3 regions of the Nocardiopsis sp. YSL2 genome follow, and region 2 is predicted to be linked to each of the others. Evidence: riboswitches for the same ligand, from Rfam matches in the RefSeq annotation. Region 2 holds a riboswitch; each other region holds the start of a gene.

Region 1 (5,801 bases), 2.5 Mb from region 2:
TACTGGTTCTCCGACTCGCGGTCGCCCTACCTCGCCGGGTGCTGCGGCGCTCCCGGCGCCATCACCCGGGCGGTCGGCGCGCAGAACGCGTTCGACGACACCCACGACGAGTGGCCGCAGATCAACTGGGAGACCGTGGCCGACCGCGACCCCGACGTCATCGTGCTCGGCGACCTGACCCGCGAGGCCCAGACGGCGGAGTCCGCGGACGCCAAGATCGAGTTCCTGGAATCCGACCCCGCCACCCGCAACCTCACCGCGGTCCGGGAGGACCGCTACATCCTGCTCAGCGGCCAGGCGATGAACCCCTCGATCCGCACGGTCGAGGGGATCGAGCACGTCGCCGCCGGTCTGCGGGACCTCGGGTTCACCCAGTGAGGGGTGCGCGTTCCGCGCTGCTCACCACCGGCGGACTCGTGGTCCTCGCGGTCTCGATCGCGATCACCGTCACCATCGGCCCCGCGGACATCACCACGGCCGACGTCTGGCGCTCGGTGTCGGCGCGTCTGGGGCTGGGCGACAGCCCCCTGAGCCCGCTGCGCGAGGGCATCGTCTGGAACCTCCGGATGCCCCGGACCCTGCTCGCCGCGGTGTGCGGCGCCGGGCTGGCCCTGTGCGGCGCCGTCATGCAGTCCCTGCTCCGCAACCCGCTGGCCGACCCGTTCGTGCTGGGGGTGTCCTCCGGGGCCTCGACCGGGGCGGTGGCCGTGATCGTCCTCGGCTGGGGCGGCGGCGTGGTGTCGCTGTCGGCCGGCGCCTTCGCCGGCGCGGTGCTCTCCTTCGCGATGGTGGTGGTCCTCGCCCAGAGCCTCGGCCCGACCATGGACCGCGTGGTCCTCTCGGGGGTCGCGGCCATGCAGCTGTTCGGGGGGCTCACCTCGTTCATCGTCCTCACCTCCGCGGACGCCGAGACGACCCGGGGCGTGCTGTTCTGGCTGCTGGGGTCGCTCGGCGGCGCCGGATGGGCGGACGTGGCCCTGTGCGCGGCGGTGCTGGCCGGCGTCCTCGCCGTCTGCCTCGCCCACACCACCACCCTGGACGCCTTCGCGTTCGGCGAGGAGGCCGCGGCGCACCTGGGCGTCCGGGTGGTCCGGGCCCGCCTGCTGCTCCTGACCGCCACGGCCCTGCTCACCGCGGCCCTGGTCAGCTCGGCCGGGGCGATCGGCTTCGTGGGCCTGGTCCTGCCGCACGCAGCCCGCGCGCTCACCGGGTCGGCGCACGCCCGGCTCCTGCCCGTGACGGCGCTGAGCGGCGCCGTCTTCCTGGTGTGGGTGGACACCGCGGCGCGCACCGTGCTGGACCCGCAGGAGATCCCGGTGGGCGTGATGACCTCCCTCATCGGCGTGCCCGCCTTCATCGCCGTGCTGTACCGGGTCAGGAGGACGACGTGAACGACACCGAACCGGCCGTGGCCGACCACCGGGCCCAAGCCGACGAGCATGAGGCGGGGCTGCGCGCCGAACGCGTGAGCCGGCTGGTCGGCGGCCGGCTCATCCTCGACGGCGTCACCCTCGCTCCGCGTACCGGGCAGACCATCGGCCTGCTGGGCCCCAACGGCTCCGGGAAGTCGACACTGCTGCGCCTGCTCGGCGGCGTCCTCGCCCCCTCCTCCGGCGTGGTCACCCTGGACGGGCGGCCGCTCGTGCGGACCGCGCGCCGGGCGGCGGCGCGGCGCGTGGCCGCCGTCGAGCAGAACGCGCACACCCAGACCGAGCTGACGGTCCGCGACGTCGTGGCCCTGGGACGGATCCCGCACCGCCGCGCCTGGGCGCCCATGTCCGCCGCCGACCTGGAGGCCGTGACGGCGGCCCTGGAACGCGCCGGCCTCACCGGCCTGGCCGACCGGTCCTGGCACACGCTCTCGGGCGGAGAGCGCCAGCGCGCCCAGATCGCCCGCGCCCTGGCACAGGAGCCGACCGAGCTGCTGCTCGACGAGCCGACCAACCACCTCGACATCCAGTACCAGCTCGACCTGATGGAACTGGTCGCGGGACTGGCGGTCACCACCGTGATCGCCATGCACGACCTCAACCTGGCCGCCATGTACTGCGACCGGCTCGTGGTGCTGCGCGGCGGCCGGGTCGTCGCCGAGGGCACACCGGAGGCGGTGCTGACCCCGTCCCTCATCGGCGAGGTCTACGGCGTGCGCGCGGAAGTCGACGCCGGGCCCGGATACCCGGTCATCCGGTTCCTGCGCTGAGGCGGCTCGGGAGTCACCCGCCACAGCGGAAACGGCGGCGGACCGTTAAGGTGTGGATCCTTCGCTCGAGGCGCAGGAACCCGGTGCGAGTCCGGGGCGGTTCCGCCACTGTGAGACCCCCGCCAGGGGTACAGCCAGACACTGGCCTCGAACGTTCCTACCGCCGATGGGGCGAGAACCCCGAGGGAGGACTCCGGCCATGACGGTACGGATCGCTCTGCTGTCCACGTCCGACACCGACCTGCTCTCCGCGCGCGCCTGCGGAGCCGACTACGCGTGGGCGAACCCGTCCCGCGCCTCCGACACCGAGCTCATCGCCGCCGTCGAGGGCGCCGACCTCGTCGTGGTGCGGCTGCTCGGCTCGCCGCACGACCTGTGGCCGGGCCTGGCCGCCGTCCGCGAGCGGGGCACGCCCCTGGTCGTGCTCAGCGGCGAACAGCAGCCCAGCGCCGAGCTGATGGAGCACTCCACCGTCCCCATCGGCCTGGCGGCCGACGCCCACCGCTACCTCGCCCAGGGCGGCCCCGCCAACCTCGGGCGGCTGCACGCCTTCCTGTCCGACACCGTGCTGCTGACCGGCGAGGGCTTCGACCCGCCCGCACCCGTCCCGCAGTGGGGCTTCGCCGAGCGGGCCGAGCCGGTCGATCCCTCGCTTCCCCGGGTCGGCATCCTCTACTACCGGGCGCACGAGGCCGGCGGCAACACCGCGTTCGCGCACGCCCTCGCCGACGCCGTCGACGCGACCGGGCAGGCCGTGGGCGTCCCCGTCTTCGCGGGCTCCCTGCGCTCGGCGCCCGACGAACTCTTCGAGGCGCTGCGCGCGTTCGACGTCCTGGTCGTCACCGTCCTGGCGGCCGGCGGCAGCGTGCCCGCCTCCGCGAGCGCCGGCGGCGACGACGAGGCATGGGACGTGGAACGGATGGCGGCGCTGGACGTCCCCGTCCTCCAGGGACTGTGCCTGACCAGCTCGCGCGCCGAGTGGGAGGCCTCCGACGACGGCGTCACCCCGCTCGACTCGGCGAGCCAGATCGCCATCCCGGAGTTCGACGGCCGGATCATCACCGTGCCGTTCTCCTTCAAGGAGATCGACCAGGACGGGCTGCCCCGCTACGTCGCCGACCCCGAGCGCTGCGCCCGCCTGGCCGGGATCGCGGCCGCCCACGCCCGGCTGCGGCACGTGCCCCCGGCCGAGAAGCGGATCGCGGTCGTGCTGTCGGCCTACCCCACCAAGCACTCCCGCATCGGCAACGCCGTCGGCCTCGACACCCCCCGCTCGCTGGTCCGGCTGCTGCGCCGGCTGCGGGCGGAGGGACACGACCTGGGCGAGCCCGGCGACCTGCCCGGACTCGACCTGGAGGACGACACCGAGGCCGGCGACGCGCTGATCCACGCCCTGATCGCGGCGGGCGGCCAGGACGAGGACTGGCTGACCTCCGTCCAGCTGACCGACGCCCAGGTCCGGATCACGCCCGAGCAGTACGCCGCCTGGACCGAGGACCTGCCCGCGGCGCTCAAGGACGCGATGACCGAGGCGTGGGGGCCCGCACCCGGCCGCCTGTACGTCAACGACGAGGGCGAACTCGTCCTCGCCGCGATGCGCGCCGGCAACGTCGTCGTCCTGGTCCAGCCGCCGCGCGGCTTCGGCGAGAACCCCATCGCGATCTACCACGACCCCGACCTGCCCCCGAGCCACCACTACCTGGCCGCCTACCGCTGGCTGGAGCACGGCTTCGGCGCCCACGCCGTCGTGCACCTCGGCAAGCACGGCTCACTGGAGTGGCTGCCCGGCAAGAACGCGGCGCTGTCGGCGTCCTGCGCCACCGACGCCGTGCTCGGCGGCCTGCCGCTCGTCTACCCGTTCCTGGTCAACGACCCGGGCGAGGGGGCCCAGGCCAAGCGCCGCGCCCACGCCACCGTCGTCGACCACCTCATCCCGCCGATGGCCCGCGCGGAGAGCTACGGCGATATCGCGCGCCTGGAGCAGCTGCTCGACGAGCACGCCAACATCGCGGCCATGGACCCGGCGAAGCTGCCCGCGGTCCGGGGCGAGATCTGGTCCCTGATGCGCGCCGCGGAGCTGCACCGCGACCTCGGCCTGGAGGAGCGGCCCGACGACGAGGAGTTCGACGACTTCCTGCTCCACGTCGACGGCTGGCTGTGCGAGATCAAGGACGCGCAGATCCGCGACGGCCTGCACGTGCTCGGCGAGGCTCCGGCCGGCGAGGCCCGCGTCAACCTGGTCCTGGCCGTCCTGCGCGCCGCCCAGGTGTGGGGCGGGATCGGGCACGCGGTGCCCGGACTGCGGTCCGCCCTCGGACTCAAGGATGACGCACCGGCCCGCGAGGTCGACGAGGTGGAGGCCGCCGCCCGCGCCCTCGTCGAGGCGATGGAGGCCGCGGACTGGGACCCGGCCGCCGCGGCCGCCCTGCACGACGACCCCGGGGTGCGCGCAGTCCTGGAGTTCGCCGCCACCCAGGTGGTGCCCCGCCTGGCCCGCACGACCGACGAACTCGACCACACCGTCCACGCCCTGTCCGGCGGCTTCGTCCCGGCCGGTCCGTCCGGGTCCCCGCTGCGCGGCCTGGTCAACGTGCTCCCGACCGGCCGCAACTTCTACACCGTCGACCCCCGCGCCGTCCCCTCCCGACTCGCCTGGCAGACCGGGCAGGCGATGGCCGACTCCCTGCTGCGCCGCCACCTGGAGGAGACCGGGACCTACCCAGAGTCGGTGGGCCTGTCGGTGTGGGGCACCTCGGCGATGCGCACGTCCGGCGACGACATCGCCGAGGTCCTCGCGCTGCTCGGCGTCCGCCCGGAATGGGACGAGGCGTCCCGCCGGGTCTCCCGGCTCGACGTGGTCCCCCTGGAGGAGCTGGGCCGCCCGCGCGTGGACGTCACCGTCCGCATCTCCGGCTTCTTCCGTGACGCGTTCCCCCACGTGGTCGCCATGCTGGACGACGCCGTACGGCTCGTCGCCGACCTCGACGAGCCCGAGGACCAGAACTTCGTCCGCGCGCACACGCGCGCCGACCTGGAGGAGCACGGCGACCACCGCCGCGCCACCACACGGGTCTTCGGTTCCGCGCCCGGCTCCTACGGCGCGGGCATCCTCCAACTCGTCGAGTCCGGCACCTGGCGCGACGACAACGACCTCGCCGAGGTCTACACGGCCTGGGGCGGCTTCGCCTACGGGCGCGGACTCGACGGCGCCCCCGCCGCCGACGACATGCGCGCCAACTACCGCCGGATCAAGGTCGCCGCGAAGAACGTCGACAGCGCCGAGCACGACATCGCCGACTCCGACGACTACTTCCAGTACCACGGCGGCATGATCGCCACCGTCCGCGCCCTCACCGGCACCGACCCCCGGGCCTACGTCGGCGACTCCACCTCGCCCGACGCGATCCGCACCCGCACCCTCACCGAGGAGACCGCCCGCGTGTTCCGGGCGCGGGTGGTCAACCCGCGCTGGATCTCCGCCATGCGCCGCCACGGCTACAAGGGCGCGTTCGAGCTGGCCGCCACCGTCGACTACCTCTTCGGCTTCGACGCCACGGCCGGAGTCGTCCACGACTGGATGTACGAGAAGCTCGCGGCCGAG
Region 2 (5,801 bases):
GCTCGGCCAACGGCCGGTCTGGGCGTTCAGCGTGGGGCTGGCACGGGCCGTCGGGGGCTGGTTCCACAAGCACGCCCGGGACCCCCAGGAGGTCACGGAGCTGCGCGAAAGCGCCCGTCTCCGCGAACACCGCCTCCTGGCCGGCGCCCTGAGCCCCGAACACCTGCCCATGTTCGGTCGTGCCGTCTACCGGATCATGGGCGGACGCTACGGCGACTTCCGTGACTGGACGGAGATCGACGACTGGGCCGGGGCGATCGCCGCGGACCTGTCCTCCAGCCGGCCCCCGGGCGCCGCCGCGGTATGACCGCCCCGGCGCCCGCGGCGCCCGCGGCCTCCGCGTCAGTGCGGCGGGCGGATGATCGCGACCGGGCACGGGCTGTGTGAGATCACGTTCCGGCTCACCGAGCCCAGCAGCATCCCCGCGAAACCGCCGCGCCCGCGCGATCCCACGACCATCAGGTCACAGTCCGAGGCCGTGGCGCACAGGGCCTCGACCGGGTGGCCCGTCGCCACCACCTCCTCGACCCGCACCCGCGGCCGGTTCGCGCGCTCCTGCGCGATCGACTCCGACAGTATCCGCCGGGCCTCCTTCTCGGCCGCGGCCTCCTCGGTCTTCCTCTCCTCGTCCGTCCTGGTCCAGGACGGATCCTCCAGCGCACCGAAACGCCACCAGGGGCCGCCCCGGTGGACCGTCACCGCCCGCAGCACGGACCCGCGGACGTCGGCCGTGGAGAACGCCCACTCCGCGGCGGCCCGTGAGGTCGCCGACCCGTCGACGCCGACCAGGACGCGTCCCTTGGCGGGACCCGGATCCCGGTCGGGAACGACGACGAGCGGGCACGACGCGGCGACGAGCAGGTCCAGGGCCGTCGAATCCGGAAGGACGGCGTCCAGGGTCGTCATGCGGTGCGCGCCGACGACCAGCGAGTGCGCCTTCTGGCTCTCCCGCAGCAGGACCGGTTCGGGGTCCCCGGTGATGTGCACCGCCTCGACGGTGAGGTCGGGGACGCGCTCCAGCACCCGCCGACGCGCTTCCTCCACGATGCGGCGTGCGAACTCGTCCAGGTCGAAGCCGGGTAGGCCGTGCGGTACGGCGTGGTAGTGCGGCCAGTCGAACGCGTACACGACGCGCAGATCCAGGCCCCGCGACCGTGCGTCGTCCGCGGCCCAGTCGAGGGCCCGGTCGCTCGCTGGTGTTCCGTTGACCGCCGCCACCACGGGTGCGTGTTCGTGGACCATGGTTTCCCCCAGCCGCTCGTGGTCCCTTCCTACGCCACGCTAGGGACCCGCGGGGCACGTCCGCCAGAGGCGGACGTCATGGCCGCGGGGCTTTCGTGACCCGCGGAGGGGGACCTGCGCCGCTTGACACCGCGCGTTCCGTCGAGGTGCGTCGGCGCCCCCTCGCGCGGGCTGCCCTGCGAGCCCGCCGCCCCGCGCTTATTGCCAATCCCGCTCCCAGGGCCTACCTTCGGGGTGCCGTGGTGTTCGGGAAGTCCGGTGAGAATCCGGCGCGGCCCTCGCCACTGTGCACGGGAAGCCCTCGCGTCCCGTGTGCCGCCGGATTCCGTTCGGCGGCACACGGCCACACGCCACTGGGAAAGCACCCCTGAGGGGTGCGGACCTGGGAAGGCGGACTCGGGGGCGGTGACCCTGCAGCCAGGAGACCGGCCACGGCACTGACGACCGTCCACGAGGTGCTGGAGATTGGTCCCCCGACAATGCACATACCCGAAGGCCTGCTGCCCCCGCTGCACGCCGCCGCCTGGACCGCGGCCGCGGCCCCGTTCATCGTCCACGGCGTACGCTCCCTCACCCGCGAGATGCGGGCCAACCCCGACGCCAAGCTGCTGCTCGGCGCCGCCGGCGCGTTCTGCTTCGTCCTCTCGGCGCTGAAGATCCCCTCGGCGACCGGAACCAGCTCCCACCCGGTCGGGGTCGGCCTGGGCGCGGTGCTCTTCCGACCACCGGTGATGGCGGTCCTGGGCACGATCACCCTGCTCTTCCAGGCGCTTCTGCTCGCGCACGGCGGACTGTCCACGCTCGGAGCCAACGCCTTCTCGCTCGCCGTGGTCGGCCCCTGGGTGGCCTACGGCGCCTTCAGGCTGCTGAGAGCGGCCACCGCCCGGCTGTCCGAAGGGCTGTCGATGTCCGTGTCGGTGTTCGCGGCGGCGTTCTCGGCCAGCCTGGGCACCTACACCGTCACCAGTTTCCAGCTCGCCCTGGCGCACCCGGACCCGGTGAGCGGGATCGTCGGCGCGTTCGCCAAGTACGCGGCCATCTTCTCCCTCACCCAGATCCCCATCGCGGTCATCGAAGGCCTCATCACCGTGGCCGTGGTCCGCATCCTCACCTCCGTCAGCCGTGGTGACCTGGTCCGGCTCGGACTCCTGCGCGCGGCCGCGGCGACGCCCGCACCCGGGGCCGAGTCCGCAGGGCGGCCCTCCGCCGCGCCCACGACCCCCGCCGAGACCCGCGAAGAGGGGACCACCGCATGAGCGACACGAGCAAGCCCCGCGCGTGGGTGACCTGGGCCCTGCTGGGAGCCGTGGCCGTCCTGGCCGTACTGCCGCTGCTGACGGGCGCCGCCGACCACCTGGAAGAGCCGTTCGCCGGTGCCGACGGCGAGGCCGAGAGCCTGGTGAACGAACTGGATCCCGAGTACGAGCCGTGGCTGTCGCCCGTGTTCGAGCTGCCCTCGGGTGAGGTCGAGTCCGGGCTGTTCGCCCTGCAGGCGGCGATCGGCGCCGGAATCGTCGGCTACGTCTTCGGGGTGGTGCGCACACGGTCCAGGCTGCGGCCCGTGACGGGATCGGGCCACGCCGCGGCGTCGCCCGTCGCGCCGAGCGGTGCGGGGCCCGGAACCGGCCACGGCCCCGGCGCCGCCGAGCCGGAGCCGAGCGACGACGCCTCCGAACGCTGACCCCGCGTGACACCGATCGATACCGCCGCCTACCGGAGCCGGTGGCGGCGGTACCACCCCGCCGTGAAGGGGGTCCTGTGCGGTGGGCTGCTGGCGTGCGCACTGCTGCTGCCACCGTGGCCGGGCGCCGCGCTGGTGGCCGCGGCCACGCTGGCGGCCGCCGCGGCGGCCCGCGTCCCCTTCGGGCTGCTGGCACGTGTGGCGGCCGCGCCGCTGCTGCTCATCATCACCAGCGCGGTCCCACTTCTGCTGACCGTGGGCGGTCCGGGGGAACTGGGCTGGGCCGAAGGGGGGCCGGAACGGGCCGCCGCCGTGGTGGCGCGGGCCTCCGCCGCACTCGGCACCCAGCTCCTGTTCGTCCTGACCACGCCCATGGCCGACCTGCTCGCCCGCCTGGGCCGCTCCCGGCTGCCCACCGCCCTAGTCGAGGTGATCGCCCTGACCTACCAGATGCTGATGGTGCTGTTGCAGACCGCTCAGCGCGTCGCGTCCGGCCAGGCGGGGCGGCTGGGCTACCACTCCCGGCGGTCCGGAATCCGTTCGGCGGGTGCGCTGGGCGGGGTGCTGCTGGTCCGTTCCCTGGACCGGGCACGGCGGCTTCAGGACGGCCTGGCCTGTCGCGGATACACCGGGCGGCTCACAGTCCAGACCGCCGAGCAGCCGGTTCGGCCGGTGGAGCTGGCCGCGGCCGCCGCTCCGGCCCTGCTGGTCGCCGCCCTCTCCCTCACCCACGCGGTCCTGCTGTGAGCACTGGAACCGCCGACGACTCCTTGGAGGCACGCATGCGCGCCCGACCCCGGTCCGGCCTCCCCGCCGCCACGGCGGCGGACCCCGCGCCGGCCGGACCCGGCGTCCCGCCCGTCCTGGCCGGGAACGGCCTGCACTACGAGTACGAGGGCACGGGCCCCGCCCTGACCGGGGTGGACGTACGGATCCGCAACGGCGGACTGCTGGCGGTACTGGGCCCGAACGGGGGTGGCAAGACCACGTTGTTGCGGCTGCTGGCCGGCAGCCTGGCGCCCACCCGGGGGTCGGTGCTGCTGGACGGGGACCCGTTGACGCACGGTCGGCGCGCCCGGGACCGACTGCGCCGCCGGGTGCAGATGGTCTTCCAGGACCCAGACGACCAGCTGTTCTCCGCCACCGTCGGCCAGGACGTCTCGTTCGGCCCCCTCAACCTGGACCTGCCCGGCGACCAGGTGCGTGAGCGGGTGGACTGGGCGCTGGACGCGCTCGGCATCACCGCGCTCGCGGACCGGCCCACCCACCTGCTCTCCTACGGCCAGCGCAAACGGGTGGTGCTGGCCGGGGCGATGGCGATGCTCCCCGACGTGCTGATCCTGGACGAGCCCACGGCCGGGTTGGACCCGGCGGGGGTGGCGGAACTGGTGACGACCCTGGACTCCCTACGGGCCCGGGGCACCACGCTCGTGGTGTCCACGCACGACGTCGACCTGGCGCACGGCTGGGCGGACCAGGCGCTGGTACTGGACCGGACGGTCCTGGCGGCGGGCCCGGCCGGGGAGGTCCTGGGCGACACCGACCTGTTGGCCCGGGCCCGGCTGCGACCCGCCTGGGGCCCGGTGGTCGGGCGGGCGCTGCGCGCGCACGGACTTCTGCCGGACGACGCGGCCGACCCCGCCTCACCGGAGGACCTGGCCCGGCTCCTGGACACCTGAACGGTCGGCGACCTCCACGCCGTCAGGGACGGTCTTCCTGGACGCGCCCACCACCGGCCTGGACATCCAGTCCCGCGACGACCAGTGGGACGCGTTGGACCGGCTGCGCGAGGACGGCTCCACCATCGTCCTCACCACGCACTACCTGGAGATCCAGATCTTCCGGAACCGGCTGGTCCTGGTCACCATGCTCGTTGTTCCGGCCGCGTCCAGCGCGTTCTACGTGTACCTGCACGACCGCGTCCCGCGTCTGGACCTGGGAGCCGTCGCCGCGGTGCTGATGTTCCTCGTGGTGAGGATGGGGCTCTACGCCCCCGCCGTGACCACACTCGCCTCCCGCCGTCAGAACCTCGTCCTCAAGCGCCTGCGCTCCACGGCGGTGGACGACCCCCGCATCCGGGGATGGACTCCCATGGCCCATCCCATTCCCGGAGCACCAAGCCTGCTCCCCGCGCACGCGGGATGGACCGGTGCTGAACTCTCCGGTCTACTCTCGAGTGAGAGCACTACCGATGACCTTGGGTTGCGGCTGCTGCCATCAACAGCCCCGGGTGATGATCTCGCGTGGGCCTTCTCGCGCAGATCGACGTACAACCGCTCCGTCCTGGGACAGGAAGAGCGCGTCAACCGAACAGGTTGAGTAGTCGCTCGGCGACGCGGCGCGCGGTGCCGGGAGGGTTGTGCGGTGTGGCGGCGCCGGTGGGGCCGAGCTGAAGGAGCCAGCAGAGTGCGACCAGGCGGCGGAATCCGCGCACTCGCATCGCTTCTCGCGGGGTGAGGTCGATCTGGGCCAGCAGCGCTTCGGGGTCCAGAGTGCCGTCGGTGCGGGAGATGTGCTCGGTGAGTTCGCCGAGCTCGAAGGCGCGGTCGTTGCGCCCGGAGTCCTCCCAGTCGATGAGCCGCACGCATCCGCGCTGTCCGTCCCAGAGGAAGTTGGCGTGGTTGCCGTCGGCCAGGCCCAGGACAGGCGGGTAGGGGTTGTCCAAGAGGTGGTCTGGGTCGGTGGTGGCCATCCAGGTGGTGCCTTCCTGGTGGGCTTGCCGCGCCAGTGGGTCGCTGCCGGGGTCAGGTCGTGCGTGGATGAGCCGGCGGACCTTGGCCACGGCCGCCTCCGGGCCCCAGGAGGCGGGGTCGAGTTCGGTGACGGCCCGGGTGGGGATCCGATGCAGCCGGTCCAGGGCGTGGGCGGTTGCCTCGAT
Region 3 (5,801 bases), 2.5 Mb from region 2:
TGGCTGGCCCGACGGGAGGGGACGGTGTACTTCACAGGGAACTCCTTCATGTGCTGTGCGCACGGATACGTGATGGAGGGCCGCGGCCTGTTCCGCACCCAGGCCGCACAGCCGGGTGGGAACTCGACCTACTACTCGTGCACACTGGCGACAGGACCGAAGGACCCGATCACCGCCGCGCAGGTCAACGCGGTCCGCCAGCTGCGGGAATGGCTCATGGAACCGCGGTCGTCGATCGCCGGGACGGTCAGGGGCCACCGCGACTTCGTGGCCACCTCCTGCCCCGGGGAGAAGGCCTACGACATGGTGCGGGACGGCACGTTCCGCGCGGCGGCGCGGTGGGGCGACGAGGCACCCGACGCGGACGAACGCCCGGCGCCCGACCCTGACCCGCCCCGGCGACCCGAGCCGGGGACGGACGCACCTCCGTTCCCGTTGCCGCGCGGCCATGCCTTCGGCCCGAGGAGCGGGCCGGTCTGGCAGGTTAGCGGCTACTACTCGCACCGCGAGGACCTGCGCCGGTGGCAGCGCAGGATGCGCGACCGGGGCTGGATCATCACGCCCGACGGCCTGTACGGCGACCAGACCGAGGCGGTCACCAGAACATTCCAGGCTGAGAAGGACCTGGTGGACGACGGTCTGATCGGTGTTCGGACCTGGGCGGCCGCCTGGACCGCACCCATCACCTGACCGGCTCGCGACGGTCACCGCCCCGGCTCACCCTCACGGCGGTGACCTCCTCGTCCGGCGGCCCCGGCTCGGGCTGCGGGCGACCGTCCTTCGAGAACGCCCACCAGGGCCGCGGCGACGCGGGCGACGGCGTGGTCGTCGTCGTGGGCCAGGTGGCGCAGGACCTCCAGCCCGGTGGTTCCCGCGAGCTCGACCAGCGCCTGGGTGAGGCGGATCCGCGTCGCGGAGTCAGCGGTGGGCGCGGCGAGTTCGTCGATCAGGGCGGCCGTGATCCGGTCCGCGCGCCCGGGGTCCTGGGACAGCGTTCCCAGGACCTCCGCGGCCTCCACGTCGTTGGCCCCCTCGACCACCATGCCGACCAGTGCGGGCACCGCCGCGGCCGCGCCCCGCCGGCCCAGAGCCAGAGCGGCGTGCCCGCGCACCGTCGGATCCGCGTCCCGCAGGGCGTCCGTGAGCACCGCGTCCGCCCCCGGGGCGTCGGCCATACCGGCGATCGCCAGCACCGCGCGCCGCCGGATGTCGACGTCCTCCGAGCGCGCTCCCGCCTCCAGCTCCGCCACGCCGCCGCCCGAACGGGCGACGGCCCACCGCAGGGCGCCCGCGACATGGGGGTCGGCCTCGGTCAGGACCGCCCTGGCCAACAGCTCGGCGGAAGCCGACACGTCGTCCGACCGGGCCAGGACGGCCTGCTGCCTGCGCCCGGCGCTGGGCGAGTCGAGTTCCCGCATGAGTTCGACGATGCGCAGGACGCCCTGCCAGCCGGTGGGCGTCGTCGCGTCGATCGCTCGGAGCCGCTCGAGCAATTCCCGTTCCCTCGCCAGACGGTCCTCCGTCCACCTGATGAGGTCGCTGACCAGAGCTGCCGGTGTGAAGGCCGGGTCCTCCAGGGCGCGCCCGATCTGCTTGAGGGAGAGCCCGAGGGACCGCAGGCTCTCCACGTGGAAGATCCTGCGGACGTCCTCGGCGGAGTACTCGCGGTAGCCACCGGCGGTGCGGCCCGTCGGCCGGACCAGTCCCAGGGCGTCGTAGTGCCGCAGCATCCGGCTGCTCACCCCGGAGAGACGGGCCACCTCGCCGATCAGCAATGCGCGGCCTCCGGCGACCCGTCCGCCTCCGGCGACCCGTCCGCCTCCGGCGACCCGTCGGCCTCCGGCGCCTCGGTACCGGCCGCCGTGGCCGCCACGGCGGCGGCAGCGGCCGCGGCTCGCCGGGGACCGAGTGTGTTCACGCGCTCCGCCTCCTCGATGGCCGCGTCGAAACCGGCCTCCGGGTCCCGCCGGAGCATCTCGGTGGCGCGGGCGTGCGCGGCCACCGCCGGGTCGGGGTGCCCGGCGGCCTCTTCCAGCGCGGGTTCCACGGCCTCACCGAGGTCGACGAGCGCCCGGCTCAGGCTCAGCCGCACCCCGCGGTCGCCACGACCGAGCTGCGAGACCAGTGCGTCGGCCAGGTCCCCCTTCTCGCGCTCGGGCACGAGCATGGCCGCGACGCGCCACGCGGTCCGCGCGACCTGGTCGTCGGCGTCGCGGAGCATGTCGCGGGTGATCCAGGGCCACGTGCTCCTGTCGCCGATCTTGGAGAGCAGATGCAGCGCCTGACCGCGGGCCTGGGGGCGCTCGGAGTCCAGCTCCTGGCAGATCCTGGGCAGAGTGATCTCCGGCGGGAGGCGGATCAGTGCCCAGGACAGCATGTCCCGCACGAAGAAGTCGGGCTCGACCGCGCAGCGCTCGATGAGCGTCTCCAGCAGTTCGGGGTCGGGGTTCGAGCCGACCGCCAGGGCCGCCTGGAGCCGGACCGAGGTGTCCTTGGCGGACAGGGCCTGGGCCGCGCGGGTGTTCGGGGTCGTGTTCATCGGGACCACCTCCTGCGCTCCAGTGAAGACCTTGTCACGGTGTCAAGGTCAAGTCCATGACCGATGGAGGGGGAACCCGCCGGTCACGGATCGCCCGATGGGGGTGCGCCCCGACGACGTGTCCTACGCGGACCGCCCGCGCCGGGCCGCGCCGTCTCGGGGCGCGTGCGGCGGGACCGCGGTCTGGGCGGAGACCGCTGGACCAGCGCCGCGAGCTGCGGGGTACCCTCGTCGAGCCAGTCGAACTCCACCTCGTGGGGCAGGGAACCCGGTGCGAACCCGGGACTGACGCGCAGCGGTGAGGGTGACGGGCGGGCACGCCCCGGGACGGTGTCCCGGGGCAGTCACTGGAGCGGTACGAGGCTCCGGGAAGGCGCTCCGCACCGATCGATCCCGAGTCCGAAGACCTGCTGGCGCTGGCGGTGACGGGCCGCCAGGTCAACCGGGTCCCGCGAAACGGGCCCCTGACCCGAAGGACGCACGTGTCCCCGAAGGATGTCCCCTCCGCCGATCCGCGCACCCCGCGTACGCGGCGCGACCGCTGCCCCGGCGCCCTGCGCCCGTGGCCCGCCGACGACGGGCTGCTCGTCCGGCTCCGGCTCGTCGGCGGCCGGCTGCCCGCGAGCACGCTGCGCGACGTGGCGGCCGTGGCCGCCGAGTTCGGCGACGGCCGGGTCCGCGTGACCGGCCGGGCCAACATCCAGCTGCGTGCCCTTCCCGGACACGACGGGCGGCTGACCCCCGAGGCGTTCCACGCGGTGGAGGGAACCGGTCTGCTGCCCTCGCCCGCCCATGAGCTGGTGCGCAACATCATGGCCTCGCCGTGCACCGGCCGCACCGGCGGACGCGCTGATCTGCGGCCGCTCGCCGCCGCACTGGACGGGCTGCTGTGCGCCGATCCGCGTCGGGCCGGGCTTCCGGGCCGGTTCCTGTTCGTCCTGGACGACGGGCGCGGTGACCTGGTCGAACGCTCCTGCGATCTGGGCCTGACGGCCCTTGACGCGCGGGTCGCCCAAGTGAGGGTCGGGGACGGCTGGGGCCCGGTCGTGCCGCTCGACGAGGCGCCGGGCGCGATCGTGCGACTCGCCGACGAGTTCCTGGCGCGGCGTGGCGAGGGCCCCTCGGCCGCGTGGCACGTCGCCGAGCTCCCGGCGCCGCTGACCGATCCGGTGCCCCCGGATCCGCGCCTGCCGGACGCCGCGCCACCGCTGCCGTACGGCCCGCTGGCCGGTGGCGGTCGCCACGTGCCGGTCCCCGACGCGGGCCTGGACCGGGCCGCCGCCGAGGCACTCGCCGAGGAGGCGCTCGCCGCCGGTGACGGAGAGCGCGGCGACCTCGTCGTCACGCCCTGGCGCGGCGTCCTCGTCCCCGGGCGGGCACAGTGACCACAGCGAACCGACCGAATCCATCTCACCGGCCGGGCCGACTCGACCAGCCGAGCGGCCCGGACCGACGTGAGCCCGCGAACCAGCCGGACCGACGTGAGCAGATGAACCAGCAGAACCGACCGGTGAGACCGGACGACCCGAACCGACCGGACGCGCCCGACGCATCGGACCGGAGGCACCGGCCGAGCCCGCCGAAGCGACCCGTCCGGCACTACGAGTACATCGACGACGGGCCCGCGATCTACGCCGACTCCTTCGCCATCATCCGGCGCGAGGCCCGGCTGGCGCACCTGCCCGCCAACGCCGAACGGCTCGCCGTGCGGATGATCCACGGCACCGGCCAGGTCGATCTGGCCGACGACCTCGTCGTCCACCCCGGCCTCGTCCCGGCGGCACGCGCCGCCCTCCGGGACGGCGCGCCGATCCTGTGCGACGCCACGATGGTCGCCACCGGAGTGACCGCGAACCGGCTGCCGCGGGGCAACGACGTGCTCTGCTTCCTCGGCGACGAGCGCGTCCCCGGCCTCGCCCGTGAGTGGGGCACCACCCGCACCGCGGCCGCGGTGTCGCTGTGGGAGCCCCTGCTCGAGGGCGCGGTCGTCGCCGTCGGCAACGCCCCCACCGCGCTCTTCCACCTGCTGGAGATGCTGGCCGACGGCGCCCCGCGCCCCGCCGCGATCGTCGGCTGCCCCGTCGGCTTCGTCGGGGCCGCCGAGTCCAAGCAGGCCCTGACCGAATTCGCCGAGCGGTTCGGCGTGGACGTCCCCTACGTGACCGCTCGCGGCCGCCGCGGAGGCTCCGCGATGACCTCGTCGGCCCTCAACGCACTCGCCAAGGAGGAGGAGTGACCGGTCGTTTCCACGGCGTCGGTGTCGGTCCCGGAGACCCCGAGCTGATCACCCTCAAGGCGGCCCGGCTCATCGCCGCCGCCGACGTCGTCGCCTACCACGCCGGCGTCGGCAAGCAGTCCAACGCCCGGCGTATCGCCCAGGAACTGATCCCTTCGTCGGCGGTCGAGGAGCAGCTCACCTACCCGGTGACCACCGGCGCGACCGACCACCCCGGTGGTTACGCGGGCGCGCTGGCCGACTTCTACGAGCAGTCCGCGTCCCGGCTGGCCGCCCACCTGGACGCCGGCCGCGACGTCGTGCTGCTCTCCGAGGGCGACCCCCTGTTCTACGGGTCGTACATGTACATGCACGACCGGCTCTCCGAGCGGTACGAGACGGAGGTCGTGCCGGGGGTTCCGGCGTTCGCAGCCGCCACGGCCGCGCCGCTGGCCCGGCAGACCGACGTGCTCACCGTGCTGCCCGGCACCCTGCCCGAACCCGAGCTGGCCCGCCGCCTGGCGGACACCGACGCGGCCGTGATCATGAAGCTGGGCCGGACCTTCCCGGCCGTCCGCCGCGCCCTGGAGGCCGCAGGACGACTGGAGCACGCGGAGTACGTGGAGCGGGCCTCGATGGCGTGCGAGCGGCGGATGCCGGTCTCGGAGGTCGACCCGGCGACGGTGCCCTACTTCTCGCTGGTGCTGGTCACCGGCGACAGCCGCAACGGCCGCCGGTCGCGGAGCGGCGCGCCGACACCCGCGGTCGCCGGATCCGCTGGGCAGGCCGCCCGGACCGGGGCGGCAGGGCAGGGCGGTACCGCGGAACGGGAAGGCGGCGCCGACCCCGCGGCGGCCGCGGAACGCGCGGGCGAAGTGCTGGTCGTGGGGCTGGGGCCCGGTCCCGAGCACTGGCTCACGCCCGAGGCCGCGACGGCGCTCGGCGAGGTGGGCCATGTCGTGGGCTACGGCCCCTACGTGGCCCGGGTCGCGCCGCGCCCCGGCCTCACCCGGCACGCGTCCGGCAACACCGTCGAACTCGACCGTG

What was found. Region 2 has a riboswitch for cobalamin ahead of M1P99_RS22990 (energy-coupling factor ABC transporter permease). Riboswitches for the same ligand answer to the same signal wherever they lie in the genome.
Region 1: it holds a riboswitch for cobalamin, as region 2 does, so the genes downstream of both, cobN (cobaltochelatase subunit CobN) here and M1P99_RS22990 (energy-coupling factor ABC transporter permease) in region 2, are expected to answer to the same signal.
Region 3: it holds a riboswitch for cobalamin, as region 2 does, so the genes downstream of both, M1P99_RS11980 (nitrite reductase) here and M1P99_RS22990 (energy-coupling factor ABC transporter permease) in region 2, are expected to answer to the same signal.

What each region holds. Positions count from the first base shown of each region.
Region 1 is NZ_JAMOAO010000001.1:2,742,199-2,747,999, forward strand. It holds gene M1P99_RS11910 (ABC transporter substrate-binding protein) at 1-378, shown strand, start outside; gene M1P99_RS11915 (iron ABC transporter permease) at 375-1,391, shown strand; gene M1P99_RS11920 (ABC transporter ATP-binding protein) at 1,388-2,200, shown strand; cobalamin riboswitch at 2,232-2,365, shown strand; gene cobN (cobaltochelatase subunit CobN) at 2,400-5,801, shown strand, end outside.
Region 2 is NZ_JAMOAO010000001.1:5,208,584-5,214,384, forward strand. It holds gene M1P99_RS22980 (flavodoxin domain-containing protein) at 1-307, shown strand, start outside; gene M1P99_RS22985 (universal stress protein) at 343-1,242, opposite strand; cobalamin riboswitch at 1,466-1,691, shown strand; gene M1P99_RS22990 (energy-coupling factor ABC transporter permease) at 1,722-2,498, shown strand; gene M1P99_RS22995 (energy-coupling factor ABC transporter substrate-binding protein) at 2,495-2,923, shown strand; gene cbiQ (cobalt ECF transporter T component CbiQ) at 2,930-3,670, shown strand; gene M1P99_RS23005 (energy-coupling factor ABC transporter ATP-binding protein) at 3,667-4,602, shown strand; gene M1P99_RS23010 (hypothetical protein) at 4,697-5,242, shown strand; gene M1P99_RS23015 (aminoglycoside phosphotransferase family protein) at 5,226-5,801, opposite strand, start outside.
Region 3 is NZ_JAMOAO010000001.1:2,758,319-2,764,119, reverse strand. It holds gene M1P99_RS11995 (peptidoglycan-binding protein) at 1-690, shown strand, start outside; gene M1P99_RS11990 (MerR family transcriptional regulator) at 705-1,775, opposite strand; gene M1P99_RS11985 (HEAT repeat domain-containing protein) at 1,769-2,539, opposite strand; cobalamin riboswitch at 2,760-2,969, shown strand; gene M1P99_RS11980 (nitrite reductase) at 3,022-3,924, shown strand; gene M1P99_RS11975 (precorrin-8X methylmutase) at 4,029-4,775, shown strand; gene M1P99_RS11970 (precorrin-2 C(20)-methyltransferase) at 4,772-5,801, shown strand, end outside.